2 regions of the Streptomyces kordofanensis genome follow, and region 1 is predicted to be linked to the other one. Evidence: predicted binding sites of a transcription regulator. Region 1 holds the regulator's gene; the other holds the start of a gene.
What was found. Region 1 encodes HrcA, which represses chaperone genes, less so after heat shock. Its sites were predicted from a motif close to TTNGCACTCNGNNNNNCNGAGTGCNAA; they were not measured.

Region 1 (7,663 bases):
GGGTGAGGACCTCGGACGGCGTCTCGGCGGCCGCTCCCCCGGTCTCCTCCTTGAGCATGGCGATCGAGCGTTCCACCGCGTCCTCCGTCATCGGCTGCCCCGTGCGCAGCACCAGCATCATCTCGTCGAACAGCCGCTGGATGAGGGCCACCTCGGTGGCCTCGCCCACCGCGCTGACCTCGTTGCCGCGCACGTGGATGTCGGCGCGGGGGAAGGCCTGCTCGATCACGCGGAGCAGGGCGTCGCCCGAGCCGAGCACGGTCACCATCGGGTGCTTGGCGGGTACGGTGAAGTGGGCTCGTACCTGGTCTGTCGGTGTGTGAGTCATGGGCCGGCTCTGTGGCCTGCGCATACCTCCTGTTGCAGGGTTCTCGCGGCTCGACAACCTCTGGTCTTCCAGGGTACGGCGTGCGGCTCGCGACCCGGGAGGCTTTTCCGCGGCCCCCCGCGGCCCCCGGGCGGGCCGGCCGGGAGCGCCGCGGGCCGGCGGGTCCGCGGCGGGCGGTGCCGGGGCGTTCCGGGCGGAGCGCTAGGAGCGCTTGGGAAGGGGGACGCGGACGAGGTCCCGGGCGATGGTCAGCTCGCCGTCGAACCCGGCCGCGCGGGCCTGCCTCTCGAACGCGGACGGGTCGCCGTAGCGCTGCGAGAAGTGGGTGAGGACGAGGTGCCGGACGCCCGCGTCGCGGGCGACCGCGGCGGCCTGCCCCGCGGTGAGGTGGCCGTGCTCGACGGCGAGGGCGGTGTCCTCGTCGAGGAACGTCGACTCGATGACGAGCAGGTCGCAGCCCTCGGCGAGCGCGTGGACGCCGTCGCACAGGCGGGTGTCCATGACGAAGGCGAAGCGCTGGCCGGGCCGCACCTCGCTGACGTCCTCCAGCCGGACCCCGCGCAGGGTCCCCTCCCGCTGGAGGAGGCCCACGTCGGGGCCCCCGACGCCGTGCGCGGCGAGCCGTTCGGGCAGCATGCGGCGCCCGTCCGGCTCCGTCAGCCGGTACCCGAACGACTCGACCGGGTGGGAGAGGCGGCGTGCCTCCAGCGTGTAGCCGGGGGTCTCGGCGACCGGCCCGTCGGAGGCGACGGGCGCCTCCACGAGGGAGGCGCGCTCGCGGTAGGCGGTGGCGTACCGCAGCCGCTCGAAGAACCGCTGCCCGGAGGCCGGGTAGTGGGCGGTGACGGGGTGCGGGACCTGGTCCAGGTTGATGCGCTGGATAACCCCGGCGAGGCCCAGGGAGTGGTCGCCGTGGAAGTGGGTGACGCAGATCCGGTCGACGTCGTGCGCGGCGACCCCGGCGCGCAGCATCTGGCGCTGGGTCCCCTCGCCCGGGTCGAAGAGGATGCCCTCGCCGTCCCAGCGGAGCAGGTAGCCGTTGTGGTTGCGGTGGCGGGTGGGCACCTGGCTCGCGGTGCCCAGGACGACGAGCTCTCGTACGGACACGCGGGTCTACCCGGGGGGCCACTCGAGGCCGCGGCCGCCGAGGACGTGGGCGTGGGCGTGGAAGACGGTCTGGCCGGCTCCGCTGCCGGTGTTGAAGACGATGCGGTAGCCCGCCTCGTCGGTCCCCTCCTGCGCGGCGACCTCGCCCGCCTCGCGCAGCACGTCGGCGGCGACCTCCGGCGCGGCGGCGGCGAGCGCGGCGGCGTCGGCGTGGTGGGCCTTGGGGATGACCAGCACGTGGGTGGGTGCCTGGGGGTTGATGTCGCGGAACGCGACGGTGGTCTCCGTCTCGCGGACGACGGTCGCGGGCACCTCCCCCACCACGATCTTGCAGAACAGGCAGTCGCTGCGCGGCTCTCCGGCCATGCCGGCGGCCCTCCCTCGACTCGGACGGCAGGTACGTCCGTACCCTATCGCCGCCCGGTGCCTCCCTCAGGACCACCGTCCGGTGCGCCCGAGGAGGAGCGCCGTCGCGGCCGTGCCGGCCGTGGAGGTCCGCAGGACGCTCCGCCCGAGCCGGTACGGCCCGGCCCCGGCCTCCGCGAACACGGCGAGTTCGTCGGGGGCGACGCCCCCCTCGGGGCCGACGACCAGGACGATGCGGCCGGTCGCGGGGAGCGGCGCGGTGGCGAGCGGCGTGGCGCCCTCCTCGTGGAGCACGGCCGCGAAGTCGGCCTGGGCCAGCAGCCCGGCGACCTGCCCGGTGGTCATGGCTGCGGCGACCTCGGGGAAGCGGACCCGGCGGGACTGCTTGCCGGCCTCGCGGGCGGTGGCCCGCCACTTCGCCAGGGACTTCGCGCCCCGGTCGCCGCGCCACCGGGTGATGCAGCGGGCGGCCTGCCAGGGCACGATCGCGTCGACGCCGGTCTCCGTCATCGTCTCGACGGCGAGTTCGCCGCGGTCGCCCTTGGGGAGGGCCTGGACGACGGTGATGCGCGGCTCGGGTTCCGGTTCCTCCCGGATCTCGTGCAGGTCCACGACGACGAGCCGGTCCTTGCCCTCGGCGGCCCCGACGACGCCCCCGGTCCAGCGGCCCCACCCGTCGGTGAGGACCACGTCCTCGCCGGGGCCGAGCCGTCGCACGGACACCGCGTGCCGGCCCTCCGGGCCCTCCAGGACGTACTCGGGCCCGGTGGGGACCCGTTCGACGACGAAGACGGGGGCGGTCATGAGACACCTCTCAGGGCCGGCGCCGCGAGGGCCGACCGGAGTTCGCAGTGGAGCACTTCGACGAGCCGACCGGCGGGCAGCTCCCGGGCCAGGCGGTGGCCCTGGCCGGCCCACAGGGCCATGCCCTGCGGGTCCTTCACCCTGGCCGCGGCCCTGCGCAGCCCGCCGGTCAGGTGGTGCACCTCGGGGTAGGCGGCCGGGGCGTACGGGCCGTGCTCCCGCACGAACCGGTTGACCAGGCTCCGGGCGGGGCGGCCGGAGAAGGCGCGGGTCAACTCCGTGTGGGTGAACAGCGGATCCGTCACGGCCTGTTTGTGCAGGGGGTCGGCGCCGGACTCGGGGCACACCAGGAAGGCGGTGCCGAGCTGCGCGGCCTCGGCCCCCGCCGCCAGGACGGCGGCGATCTGCCCGCCGCGCATCAGGCCGCCCGCGGCGAGCACCGGCAGCCGTACGGCCTCGCGAACCTGGGCGATCAGCGTCAGCAGCCCGGTTCCGAAGCGCTCGGTCTCCGGGTCGTCCCGGTGCGTGCCCCGGTGTCCGCCGGCCTCGACGCCCTGCACGCACACGGCGTCGGCGCCGGCGCTCTCGGCGGCCCGCGCCTCGTCGGGGCAGGTGACCGTCACGACGGTGCGGGTGCCCGCGCCCGCGAGGGCCGCCACCGTGTCGGGCGCGGGGCAGCCGAAGGTGAAGGACACGACCGGCACCGGGTCGTCGAGGAGGACCGCCAGCTTCGCGTCGTAGCCGTCCTCCCGGCCGGCCTCCGGGTCGCCGAGCGGCGTCTCGTACCAGGCGGACTCGCCGGCGAGCTGCTGGCGGTACAGCTCGACGGCGGCGGGGTCCGCCTGGCCGGGCTGCGGCATGAAGAGGTTCACGCCGAAGGGGCGGGCGGTGAGGCCCCGGACCCGCTGGATCTCCTGGTACATGCCGTCGGCCGTCTTGTACCCGGCCGCCAGGAAGCCGAGACCGCCCGCCTCGGACACGGCGGCCGCGAGCTGCGGGCAGGAAGCGCCGCCGGCCATGGGGGCCTGCACGATCGGGTAGCGGCAGAGATCGGTCAGCGCGGAGGACATGCACGCATGGTGTCACGCCCCCGCGCCGTACCCCGGGCACGGGTCGGGACCGGCCTCGCGGGCGGCGCTCCGCGGTCCCGGCGGCACGCCGCCGGGGTCCCGCTAGCGTCCGTTGAACGCGTCCTTCAGCCGGGAGAACAGTCCCTGCTGGCCCGGGGCGAACTGGCCGGTCGGCCGCTCCTCGCCGCGCAGCTTCGCCAGGTCGCGCAGCAGGCGCTCCTGCTCCGCGTCCAGCTTCGTGGGCGTCTGGACCTCGACGTGGACGACCAGGTCGCCGCGGCCGCCGCCGCGCAGGTGCGTCACGCCGCGGCCGTGCAGCGGGATCGACTGGCCCGACTGCGTACCCGGCCGGATGTCGACCTCCTCCAGGCCGTCGAGCGTCTCCAGCGGCACCTTCGTGCCGAGCGCGCCCGCCGTCATCGGGATCGTCACCGTGCAGTGCAGGTCGTCGCCGCGCCGCTGGAACACCGGGTGCGGCAGTTCGTGGATCTCCACGTACAGGTCGCCCGCCGGACCGCCGCCCGGACCGACCTCGCCCTCGCCGGCGAGCTGGATGCGGGTGCCGTTGTCGACGCCGGCCGGGATCTTGACCGTGAGCGTCCGGCGGGAGCGCACCCGGCCGTCGCCCGCGCACTCGGGGCACGGCGTCGGGACGACCGTGCCGAAGCCCTGGCACTGCGGGCACGGCCGGGAGGTCATGACCTGGCCCAGGAAGGACCGCGTCACCTGCGACACCTCGCCGCGGCCGCGGCACATGTCGCAGGTCTGCGCCGAGGTGCCCGGCGCGGCGCCCTCGCCGGAGCAGGTGGTGCACACGACGGCCGTGTCGACCTGGATGTCCTTCGTCGTGCCGAAGGCCGCCTCGTCGAGCTCGACCTCCAGCCGGATCATCGCGTCCTGGCCGCGGCGGGTGCGCGACCGCGGGCCGCGCTGGGACGCCGTGCCGAAGAAGGCGTCCATGATGTCGGAGAAGTTGCCGAAGCCGCCCGCGCCGAAGCCCGCGCCCGCGCCGGCCCCGCCGGACGACGACAGGGGGTCGCCGCCGAGGTCGTAGACCTGCTTCTTCTGCGGGTCCGACAGCACCTCGTAGGCGGCGTTGATCTCCTTGAACCGCTCCTGCGTCTTGGGATCGGGGTTGACATCCGGGTGCAGCTCGCGGGCGAGCCTGCGGAATGCCTTCTTGATCTCGTCCTGGGACGCGTCGCGGCGCACGCCGAGCACGGCGTAGTAGTCCGTGGCCACTTACGACTCCGCCAGGATCTGTCCGACGTAACGTGCCACTGCGCGTACCGCTCCCATCGTTCCGGGGTAGTCCATGCGGGTCGGTCCGACCACGCCGAGTTTGGCGACCGCCTCGTCGCCCGAACCGTAGCCGACCGCGACGACGGACGTGGAGTTCAGCCCTTCGTGGGCGTTCTCGTGGCCGATGCGCACGGTCATGGCCGGATCCGTCGCCTCGCCGAGCAGCTTGAGGAGCACGACCTGCTCCTCCAGCGCCTCCAGCACGGGCCGGATGGTGAGCGGGAAGTCGTGTCCGAAGCGCGTGAGGTTGGCGGTCCCGCCGATCACCAGACGCTCCTCGGTCTCCTCCACCAGCGTCTCCAGCAGGGTGGAGAGCACCGTGGAGACGGTCCCGCGCTCCTCCGGCTCGAAGGACTCCGGAAGGTCCTGCACCAGCTGCGGCACGTCGGTGAAGCGCCGGCCGGCCACCTGGCTGTTCAACCGGGCGCGCAGGTCGGCGACGGACGTCTCGCCGAACGGGGCGGGGCAGTCGACCATGCGCTGCTCCACCCGTCCGGTGTCCGTGATCAGGACGAGCATCAGCCGGGCCGGGGCCAGTGACAGCAGCTCGACGTGGCGCACGGTCGACCGGGTCAGCGACGGGTACTGCACGACCGCGACCTGGCGGGTCAGCTGGGCGAGCAGGCGCACCGTGCGCCCCACCACGTCGTCCAGGTCCACCGCGCCCTCCAGGAAGTTCTGGATGGCCCGGCGCTCCGGCGGCGACAGCGGCTTGACCCCGGCGAGCTTGTCGACGAAAAGGCGGTAGCCCTTGTCCGTGGGGATGCGTCCGGCGCTGGTGTGGGGCTGGGCGATGAACCCCTCCTCCTCCAGCGCCGCCATGTCGTTGCGCACGGTGGCCGGAGACACGCCCAGGTTGTGGCGCTCGGTGAGCGCCTTGGAACCGACGGGCTCCTCCGTGCCGACGTAGTCCTGGACGATGGCGCGCAGCACCTCGAGTCTGCGTTCACTGAGCACGGCGCACCTCCAGCTCGCTCCGGTCGGCTGACGTCTGCTGGCACTCGCCATGCCCGAGTGCCAACCATCCCCGCGGCCAGTGTACGGCGCCGGGGTCGATGCCTGGCAAGGGCGACGTGGTGGGCGCGGTAGGGGCGGCGCCGGCCGCCGTACCGCGCGCCCGCCGCCGGCATTGCCGCTAGCGTCGCGGTATGGACGTCGCTTGGGAAGAGTTCGGGTGGGAGCGGCTGGCGGCCGGCGTGGGCCGCAGGCGGCTCCCCGGATGGGACGCCACGGTCGGGCTGGTCGTCGGGGACGGTGCCGCACTGTTGTTCGACGCGGGTTCCACGCTGCGGGAGGGTGCCGCCGTCCGGGCCCAGGTCCAGGGGCTGCTGGGAGGGCGGCGCGTGACCCACATCGCACTGAGCCACCCGCACTTCGACCACGTGCTGGGTGCCGCCGCCTTCGCGGGCGCGCAGGTGTTCGGCGCCGTGGGCCTCGACGAGGTGCTGGTGCGGGAGCGGGACGCGCTGCGGGCGGAGGCCGTGCGGGAGGGCGTCGCCGCGGACGAGGCGGGCGAGGCCGCGGACGTCCTGGTCCACCCGCACCACCTGGTGTGCGGGGAGTGGACGCTCGACCTGGGCGGCCGGCAGGTGCTGCTGGTGAACACCGGCCCCGGGCACACCGGCCACGACCTGGCGCTGCTGGTGCCGGGCACGGTGAACGGGGCGTCGGACGGGGTGGTGTTCTGCGGGGACCTGGTGGAGGAGTCGGGTGAGCCCCAGGCGGGCCCGGACGCGGTCCCGTCGCGCTGGCCGGCCGCGCTGGACCGGCTGCTGGAGCTGGGCGGGGAGGGCGCGGCGTACGTGCCGGGCCACGGCGCGGTGGTGGACGCCTCGTTCGTACGCGCCCAACGCGATGAGCTGGCCCGCCGGTTCGCGGTGTCGTAGCGTCTGGTGGATGCGCGCCTACGACCCCGACCTGACCCCCCGGTGGAAGAAGCAGTCCCCCGTGCCCGAGGTGCCCGCCGAGCCGGACCTGGTGGTCGAGGAGGCCGGCACCGGGTTCTGCGGGGCGGTGGTGGGGTGCGAGGCGGGCGCGGTGACGCTGGAGGACCGGTTCGGCAGGCGGCGGGTCTTCCCGCTCGTACCGCGCGGCTTCCTGCTGGAGGGCCGCCCGGTGACGCTGGTCCGCCCGGCCGCCCCCGCGCCGGCGCGGCCGTCCCGCACGGCGTCCGGGTCGGTCGCCGTGCCGGGCGCGCGGGCGCGGGTGGCGCGGGCGGGGCGGATCTACGTGGAGGGCCGCCACGACGCGGAGCTGGTGGAGAAGGTGTGGGGCGACGACCTGAGGATCGAGGGCGTCGTCGTGGAGTACCTGGAGGGCGTCGACGACCTGCCGGCGGTCGTCCGCGACTTCCGGCCCGGCCCGGACGCCCGGCTCGGGGTGCTGGTGGACCATCTGGTGCCGGGGTCGAAGGAGTCGCGGATCGCCGCCTCGGTCACCGACCCGCACGTCCTGGTGGTGGGGCACCCCTACGTCGACGTGTGGCAGGCCGTGAAGCCGTCGTCGCTGGGCATCCCGGCCTGGCCGGACGTGCCGCACGGCCGGGACTGGAAGACGGGCGTGTGCCGGGCCCTGGGCTGGCCCGGGAACACCGGCGCCGCCTGGCGCCGGATCCTGGACCGGGTCCGGTCGTACAGGGACCTGGAGCCGGCGCTGCTGGGCCGGGTCGAGGAGCTGATCGACTTCG
Region 2 (7,663 bases), 790 kb from region 1:
TCGTCCCGATCGGGATGTTCGGCCTGACCGTGAACGTCACGGCGAACTCGTTCGTCCAGCTCGCCACCGACCCCGCGATGCGGGGCCGGGTGATGAGCCTGTACATGATGGTCTTCGTCGGCGGTACGCCGCTGGGCGCGCCGCTGCTGGGCTGGGTCACCGACACGTACGGCGCACGCGTCGGCTTCGCCACCGGCGGCGTCGTGTCGCTGGTCGCCGCGGTGGTGATCGGCGCGCTGCTGTCCCGGGCGACCGGCGTGCGGCTGCGCGTCGAGCTGCGGCCGGGGCGCCGCGGCCGCCACCCGCAGGTGCGTTTCGTGCCCCGGGAAGGGCGTGAAGGGCGCGCCCGCCTCGCCGCGACGGCGTGACAGACTCGCCGCATGAGGCTTTTCGCTGCCGTGCTGCCGCCCCGTGCGGCCGTCGAGGAACTGGCGCTCTTCGTCGAGGGGTTGCGGAGGATGCCGGGCGCGGACGGGTTGCGCTGGACGGGCCGCCCCGGCTGGCACTACACGCTGGCCTTCATGGGCGAGGTCGACGAGGCCCTGCTGCCGGAGCTGTCGGAGCGGCTCGCCCGCGCCGCCCACCGCACGGGGCCGTTCCCGCTGCGCGTCCGCGGGGGCGGCCGGTTCGGCCACCGCGCCCTGTGGGCGGGTGCGGCGGGCGGCCTCGACGACATGCGGCTGCTCGCCGAGCGCTCCGACGCGGCGGCCCGGCGTGCCGGCGTCGCGATGGACGGGCACCACCGGTACCAGGCGCACCTCACCCTCGCCCGCAGCCGGGCCGACACCGATCTGCGGCCGTTCGTGGCGGAGCTGGAGCACTTCGAGGGCGACCGCTGGGAGGTCGCGGAGCTGGCCCTGGTCCGCAGTAACCTCCCGGTCTCCGGTGTCCCCGGGGAGGCGCCCCGCTACGAGACGGTCGCCACGTGGCCCCTGGGCGGACCGCGCCCGGCCGCCGGTTAACCTCGAAGGGTGGACCCGAAGACCCGAAACCGCATCATGGCCGCCGTCCTCGTCCTGATGTTCGCCGTCACCGCGGCGGCGGCGGCGTCCGGCCGGTAGCCGGTCCGGCCGCCGCTCCACGGCGCCCGCCCGCCGGGCGGAGTCCCCGCGGGGACGGCCCGGGATCCGGGGGGACGGACCCCGGAGCGACACGGCCGGGACGCGCCGTGGGATCGCGCGCCGCCCCTCGCGGGGGCCGGCGACCGGCGTCGCGCGGCGGCTCGGCGAGGACGTGCCGAGGACCCCGCCGGGGCCCCGGGCGCCTCCCGGGCCACGCCGTACCGCCGCCCCTCAGGCGACTTCCGACGGCGGCGCGCCCGATGTCCTTGCCCGGAGCGGACTCGAAGCAGTTGGCTTGTGGCCCATGCGGTACACACAGCTCGGACGCACCGGGCTCAAGGTCAGCCGACTCGTTCTCGGCACGATGAACTTCGGCCCGCAGACGGACGAACCGACCAGCCACGGCATCATGGACGCCGCCCTCGACGCGGGTCTGAACTTCGTGGACACGGCCAACGTCTACGGGTGGGGTGAGGACAAGGGCCGCACCGAGGAGATCATCGGCGCCTGGTTCGCCCGGGGCGGCGGGCGGCGGGACAGGACGGTCCTCGCCACCAAGGTGTACGGGAACATGGCGGGCGACGGTGAGGCCTGGCCCAACCACGACAGGCTCTCCGCGGTGAACATCCGCCGGGCCGTCGACGCCTCCCTCACGCGGCTGCGGACGGACTACATCGACGTCTACCAGTTCCACCACGTCGACCGGTCGACACCGTTCGAGGAGATCTGGCAGGCGATCGACGTCCTGGTCCGGCAGGGCAAGATCCTCTACGCCGGGTCGTCCAACTTCCCCGGCTACAAGATCGCCCAGGCCAACGAGACCGCCGCCCGGCACGGCCGCATGGGCCTGGTCAGCGAGCAGTGCCTCTACAACCTCGCCGAGCGCCGCGCCGAGATGGAGGTCATCCCGGCCGCGCAGGACTACGGCCTGGGCGTCATCCCCTGGTCCCCGTTGCACGGAGGACTGCTCGGCGGCGTCCTCGGGAAGGAGGCCGTGCCGGGGCGCCGGGCGAGCGGCCGCGCCGCCGACGCGCTCGAGGACACCGGGACGCGCGAGCGGATCCAGGCGTACGAGGGCCTGCTCGGCGAGCACGGCCTGAAGCCCGGTGAGACGGCGCTCGCCTGGCTGCTGACCCGCCCCGGCGTCACCGGCCCGATCGTCGGCCCCCGCACGCGGGAGCAGCTGGACTCGGCGCTGCGCGCCCTGGAACTGGAGCTGGGCGAGGAGCTGCTGGCGTCCCTGGACGAGATCTTCCCCGGTCCCGGACCGTCCCCCGAAGCCTTCGCGTGGTGAGGTGGCGGACCCGTGCGCCGCCCCGCGGGCACCGGCCCCGGGGTCAGCGCAGGCTCGCCCGGTTCAGCTCCCGCACCCGGGCGCGCAGGACCACGTCCGGCGTGGCGAGGGCCGTCGCGTCGGGAGGGCAGTCCCACTCCCGGCCGCCGCCGGGCGGCCGCAGCTGCACGTACCCCCCGACGTGGCCCATGACCTGGCCCACCCGCCCGTCGCGCACGTCGACCACGTACGCGCCCGCGGTGCGGGGGCCGTCCCCCGCCGTGCCGGTTCCGCCGCCGTCCGTGAGGTTCACTTCCTCGCCCCCTCCAGTGCCGCCGCCAGCCGGGCCGCCGTGTCCAGATTGCACCGCCCCAGCTCCACCAGCGGGTACGGTACCTCGCTCGTCGTCGTCACCAGGTCCACCCGCAGCGACGGCAGGACCACACCGGCCTTGAGCAGTTCGCCGCGCAACCTGGCCACCGCCTCCTCCGCCGCCCGCAGCCGCTCCTTCATGACAAGCACCTCCACACGCAGGGTATTGGTATCCCATACACAGCGTGGTCAAAGAGTCGGCGGTCCGAGTGGAGTCGCGGCCCTGACAACCCCATCTGACTAACCGGGGTTGCGCCGCGCCCGCCGGCGGGTCCCGGCCCGGCCCCCTCCTGCGGGCGCCCGGTGCCGGGCGCCCGCGCCCCGGACGGAGGGACCGGGCGCCCGGCGGGGCCGGACACGCCCGAGGGCGGCACCCCGCTGGGGGTGCCGCCCTCGGTCCGTACCGCTGGACTGGTCCGATCCGGAGATCAGAAGTCCATGTCACCGCCCGGCATGCCGCCGCCGGCCGGCGCGGCCGCCTTCTCCGGCTTGTCGGCGATGACGGCCTCGGTGGTGAGGAACAGCGCGGCGATCGACGCGGCGTTCTGCAGCGCGGAGCGCGTCACCTTGGCCGGGTCGATGATGCCCTCGGCGACCAGGTCGACGTACTCGCCGGTCGCGGCGTTCAGGCCGTGGCCCGGGGTGAGGTTGCGGACCTTCTCCACCACGACGCCGCCCTCGAGGCCGGCGTTGACGGCGATCTGCTTGAGCGGGGCCTCCAGGGCGGCCTTGACGGCGGCGGCACCGGTGGCCTCGTCGCCGTCCAGCTCCAGCTTCTCGAAGACGCTGGACGCCTGGAGCAGGGCCACGCCACCACCGGCGACGATGCCCTCCTCGACGGCGGCCTTGGCGTTGCGCACCGCGTCCTCGATGCGGTGCTTGCGCTCCTTCAGCTCGACCTCGGTGGCGGCACCGGCCTTGATGACGGCCACGCCGCCGGCCAGCTTCGCCAGGCGCTCCTGGAGCTTCTCGCGGTCGTAGTCCGAGTCGGAGTTCTCGATCTCGGCGCGGATCTGGTTGACGCGGCCCTGGACCTGCTCGCTGTCACCGGCACCGTCGACGATCGTCGTCTCGTCCTTGGTGATGACGACCTTGCGGGCGCGGCCCAGGAGGTCCAGACCGGCGTTCTCCAGCTTGAGGCCGACCTCCTCGGAGATGACCTGGCCGCCCGTGAGGATGGCGATGTCGCCGAGCATGGCCTTGCGGCGGTCGCCGAAGCCCGGGGCCTTGACGGCGACGGACTTGAAGGTGCCGCGGATCTTGTTGACGACCAGCGTGGACAGCGCCTCGCCCTCGACGTCCTCGGCGATGATCAGCAGCGGCTTGCCGGACTGCATGACCTTCTCCAGCAGCGGGAGGAGGTCCTTCACCGCGGAGACCTTGGAGTTGACGATGAGGATGTACGGGTCCTCGAGGACGGCCTCCATGCGCTCCATGTCGGTCGCGAAGTACGCCGAGATGTAGCCCTTGTCGAAGCGCATGCCCTCGGTGAGCTCGAGCTCCAGGCCGAAGGTGTTGGACTCCTCGACGGTGATGACGCCTTCCTTGCCGACCTTGTCCATGGCCTCGGCGATCAGCTCGCCGATCTGGACGTCGGCGGCGGAGATGGAGGCGGTGGAGGCGATCTGCTCCTTGGTCTCCACGTCCTTCGCCTGCTCCAGCAGCGCGCCGGAGACGGCCTCGACGGCCTTCTCGATGCCGCGCTTCAGGGCCATCGGGTTGGCGCCGGCGGCGACGTTGCGCAGGCCCTCGCGGACCAGCGCCTGGGCGAGCACGGTCGCGGTGGTCGTACCGTCACCGGCGACGTCGTCCGTCTTCTTGGCGACTTCCTTGACCAGCTCGGCGCCGATCTTCTCGTACGGGTCCTCGAGCTCGATCTCCTTGGCGATGGAGACGCCGTCGTTGGTGATCGTGGGGGCGCCCCACTTCTTCTCGAGGACGACGTTGCGACCCTTGGGGCCAAGGGTGACCTTGACGGCGTCGGCGAGCTGGTTCATCCCGCGCTCGAGACCGCGCCGTGCCTCCTCGTCGAACGCGATGATCTTGGCCATGTGAAGTGGTCCTCCCGGACTGATGGGGTCTCCCCTGCTCGAACGCAGTTGAGAGCTTGGGGAAGGATTGCTCCGGACCGCGCTGGCGCCCGCGACGGACGACCCGCGTGCCGCGTGGTTCCCTGCCCCACGCGTCCTGCGGGCCTCACCGACGAGGTCCTTTCGTTGTCACTCTCACTGGGAGAGTGCTAACGCAATCATTAGCACTCGCCCTAGGAGAGTGCAAGCGCTCCGGGGCGGCGGCGGGCCCCGTCCGGGGGCTTTCCGGCCGGGCGGCACAGGCACGGAGGGCCCGCACCCCGGTGGGGTGCGGGCCCTCCGCCCAGTACCGTTGGCCGGAACGCGTCGTGGCTAGACGGCGATCTTGACCATGTCCGCCTGCGGACCCTTCTGACCCTGCGAGATCTCGAACTCGACCCGCTGGCCCTCCTCAAGGGTGCGGTAGCCGTCCATCTGGATCGCGCTGTAGTGCACGAAAACATCCGCACCACCGTCGACCGCGATGAAGCCGTACCCCTTCTCCGCGTTGAACCACTTGACGGTGCCCTGAGCCATGCCTAACTCCCCTATTACTGGCCCTTGCACAGGACCGCACTTCGCGGACCCGGGTCAGACCTCGCCCACTGAGGTTTTCTCAGCGGAATGATCTCCGCGAAGCGGGCTGATCGATGCATGTCCGGGTGGATCGGGCCAGGCGGCCCCGGCTCTGGACAGACGTAAAGCCCCTGGTAGGAACAGGTCTGCCAAGATCATGTCCGCTGAACCAGAGGCTTTACGTTGGTCACCTATGTTGCCACGCTCGACGTCCCGCGCCCTGTCGTGGAGTATCTGTCCCGCTTGCTGGCCGCGCACCGGCGGCGCATCGGCACGCCGAAGGGCTCGCGGGCGCTGGGCCCGTTCCGCCAGGCCGTGCTGGTGCTGCGCTGGTTTCGCGAGCGGGGGTGTGTGCACTGTCTGGCCCGTGACGCCGCAATCTCCCAGGCCACCGGCTACCGCTACCTGCACGAAGGCATCGACGTCCTCGCCGAGAAGGCCCCGGACCTGCACGAGGTCCTCTCCCGCTGCCGACGCGCCGGCATGACACACGTGATCCTCGACGGGACGCTCATCCCCTGCGACCGCGTGGCCGGCGTCCGTGAGAACGGCAACGACCTGTGGTTCAGCCAGAAGCACAAGGCATTCGGTGGGAACGTCCAGTTCCTGTCCGCTCCGGACGGCACCCCGCTGTGGGTCTCCGACGTCGAACCCGGCTCGACCCCTGACATCACCGCCGCCCGCACCCACGCCCTGCCCGCCTTGTACAAAGCAGCGGCCAGCGGCCTGCCGACCCTGGCGGACAAGGGTTACACCGGCGCGGGTATCGGCATCCGCGTCCCCGTCCGTCGCCCGAAGGGCAAGTCGGAACAGGCACTCCACGCCGACACCCGCATGTTCAACGCCCTGGTACGGCACGTGAGGGCGCTGGGTGAGCGCACCGCCGCCGAACTCAAGCAGCGATGGCGCACCCTGCAGCACGTCACGCTCAGCCCCAACCGGATCGGCGACATCGCCCGAGCCGCCCTCGTCCTCAACGAAATCTGGAAGTGAACACCGCTGAGAAAACCTCACTGACAGGGGTGGGCGTGCGCCGGAACGCGTCGACCGCGGCGAATGTATCGGCCGGACTGCCTTCAGCAACAGGTCGATCGGACGGAAAAGCCGGATACCGACGAAGGGAAACAGCGGCCGGAACCGTATGGATCCCGGGCAAGTCGGGCCGGACAAAAGCCGCGAAGTGCGCATTGAGCGGCGGCACTTTGGCCGCTTCTTTTCGGGCCCCGGCGCATTCTCATATGTTCCCGGTATGGGCTGCAGCCCCGACTTCCCCAACTCTACCGCGCTCAATCCCCAGAATTACCGCCTCCGTTTCCCGGCCGCCCGACCCGGGCGCACGGACCGTCCCTTTCGCCGGGCCCGCCCCGCCGCGTCCGGGGGCGGCACGAGCGGGCGGGGGGGCACGGCGGGCAGGGCAACGCCCCGGCCCCCGCGGGAGGGCCGGGGCGTCCTCGCGGGACCCGGGGCTCGGGACGGTTCCGTCCGGTGCGCGCCCCGGACGCACGAAGGCGCACGGGGCACGCGAAGGCGTACGGGCCGTGCGGGGCGGCCCGACGCCGGCGGGTCAGCAGCCGCCGGCGACCGCCGGGATGATCGAGACGCCCGCGCCCTCCGGGGTGGCCGTCTCAAGGCCCTTCTCGAAGCGGACGTCGTCGTCGTCGACGTACACGTTCACGAAGCGGCGCAGTCTGCCCTGGTCGTCGAGGACCCGGGCGGCGATGCCGGGATGGTTCCTCTCCAGGGACTCGATGACCTCCGCGAGGGTCGCGCCCTCGGCCGGGACCTCGGCCCGACCTCCGGTGTAGGTGCGCAGGATGGTGGGGATGCGGACGTTCACGCTCATGTTCGTGTTCTCCCGGGGTTCAGTGGGCGAGGCCGGCGTCGCGGAACGCGTCCAGGCTCGGGCGGATCGTGGTGGTGGGCCCGGCCGTCGGGGCGACCGCGTCCAGGGTCTTCAGGCCGTCGCCGGTGTTGAGGACGACGGTGGTGAGGGACGGGTCCAGCAGCCCGTTCTCGATCAGCTTGCGCGTGACGCCGACGGTCACCCCGCCCGCCGTCTCGGCGAAGACGCCCTCCGTGCGGGCGAGCAGCCTGATCGCGTCGACGATCCCCTCGTCGTCCACGTCCTCGACCGCGCCGCCGGTGCGGCGGGCGATGTCCAGGACGTACGGGCCGTCGGCCGGGTTGCCGATGGCGAGCGACTTGGCGATCGTGTCCGGCCTCTGGGGCCGTACCACGTCGTGGCCCGCCTTGAAGGCCGCCGACACCGGGGAGCACCCCTGCGCCTGCGCGCCGAAGATCCGGTACGGCCT

Region 2: a site for HrcA is predicted at 4,958-4,984, ahead of groL (chaperonin GroEL). Genes of this name have one in related genera too.

What each region holds. Positions count from the first base shown of each region.
Region 1 covers NZ_CP094264.1:3,816,122-3,823,784, reverse strand. Annotated here, with positions in the region: gene LUW75_RS17365 (PhoH family protein) at 1-328, opposite strand, end outside; gene LUW75_RS17360 (ribonuclease Z) at 530-1,435, opposite strand; gene LUW75_RS17355 (histidine triad nucleotide-binding protein) at 1,442-1,801, opposite strand; gene LUW75_RS17350 (16S rRNA (uracil(1498)-N(3))-methyltransferase) at 1,868-2,605, opposite strand; gene LUW75_RS17345 (nitronate monooxygenase) at 2,602-3,675, opposite strand; gene dnaJ (molecular chaperone DnaJ) at 3,778-4,917, opposite strand; gene hrcA (heat-inducible transcriptional repressor HrcA) at 4,918-5,934, opposite strand; gene LUW75_RS17330 (MBL fold metallo-hydrolase) at 6,126-6,863, shown strand; gene LUW75_RS17325 (DUF3097 domain-containing protein) at 6,874-7,663, shown strand, end outside.
Region 2 covers NZ_CP094264.1:3,026,800-3,034,462, reverse strand. Annotated here, with positions in the region: gene LUW75_RS13975 (MFS transporter) at 1-368, shown strand, start outside; gene thpR (RNA 2',3'-cyclic phosphodiesterase) at 381-962, shown strand; gene LUW75_RS13965 (aldo/keto reductase) at 1,366-2,355, shown strand; gene LUW75_RS13960 (hypothetical protein) at 2,399-2,647, opposite strand; gene LUW75_RS13955 (hypothetical protein) at 2,644-2,847, opposite strand; gene groL (chaperonin GroEL) at 3,135-4,757, opposite strand; gene LUW75_RS13945 (cold-shock protein) at 5,109-5,312, opposite strand; gene LUW75_RS13940 (transposase family protein) at 5,535-6,344, shown strand; gene LUW75_RS13935 (MoaD/ThiS family protein) at 6,916-7,194, opposite strand; gene thrC (threonine synthase) at 7,214-7,663, opposite strand, start outside.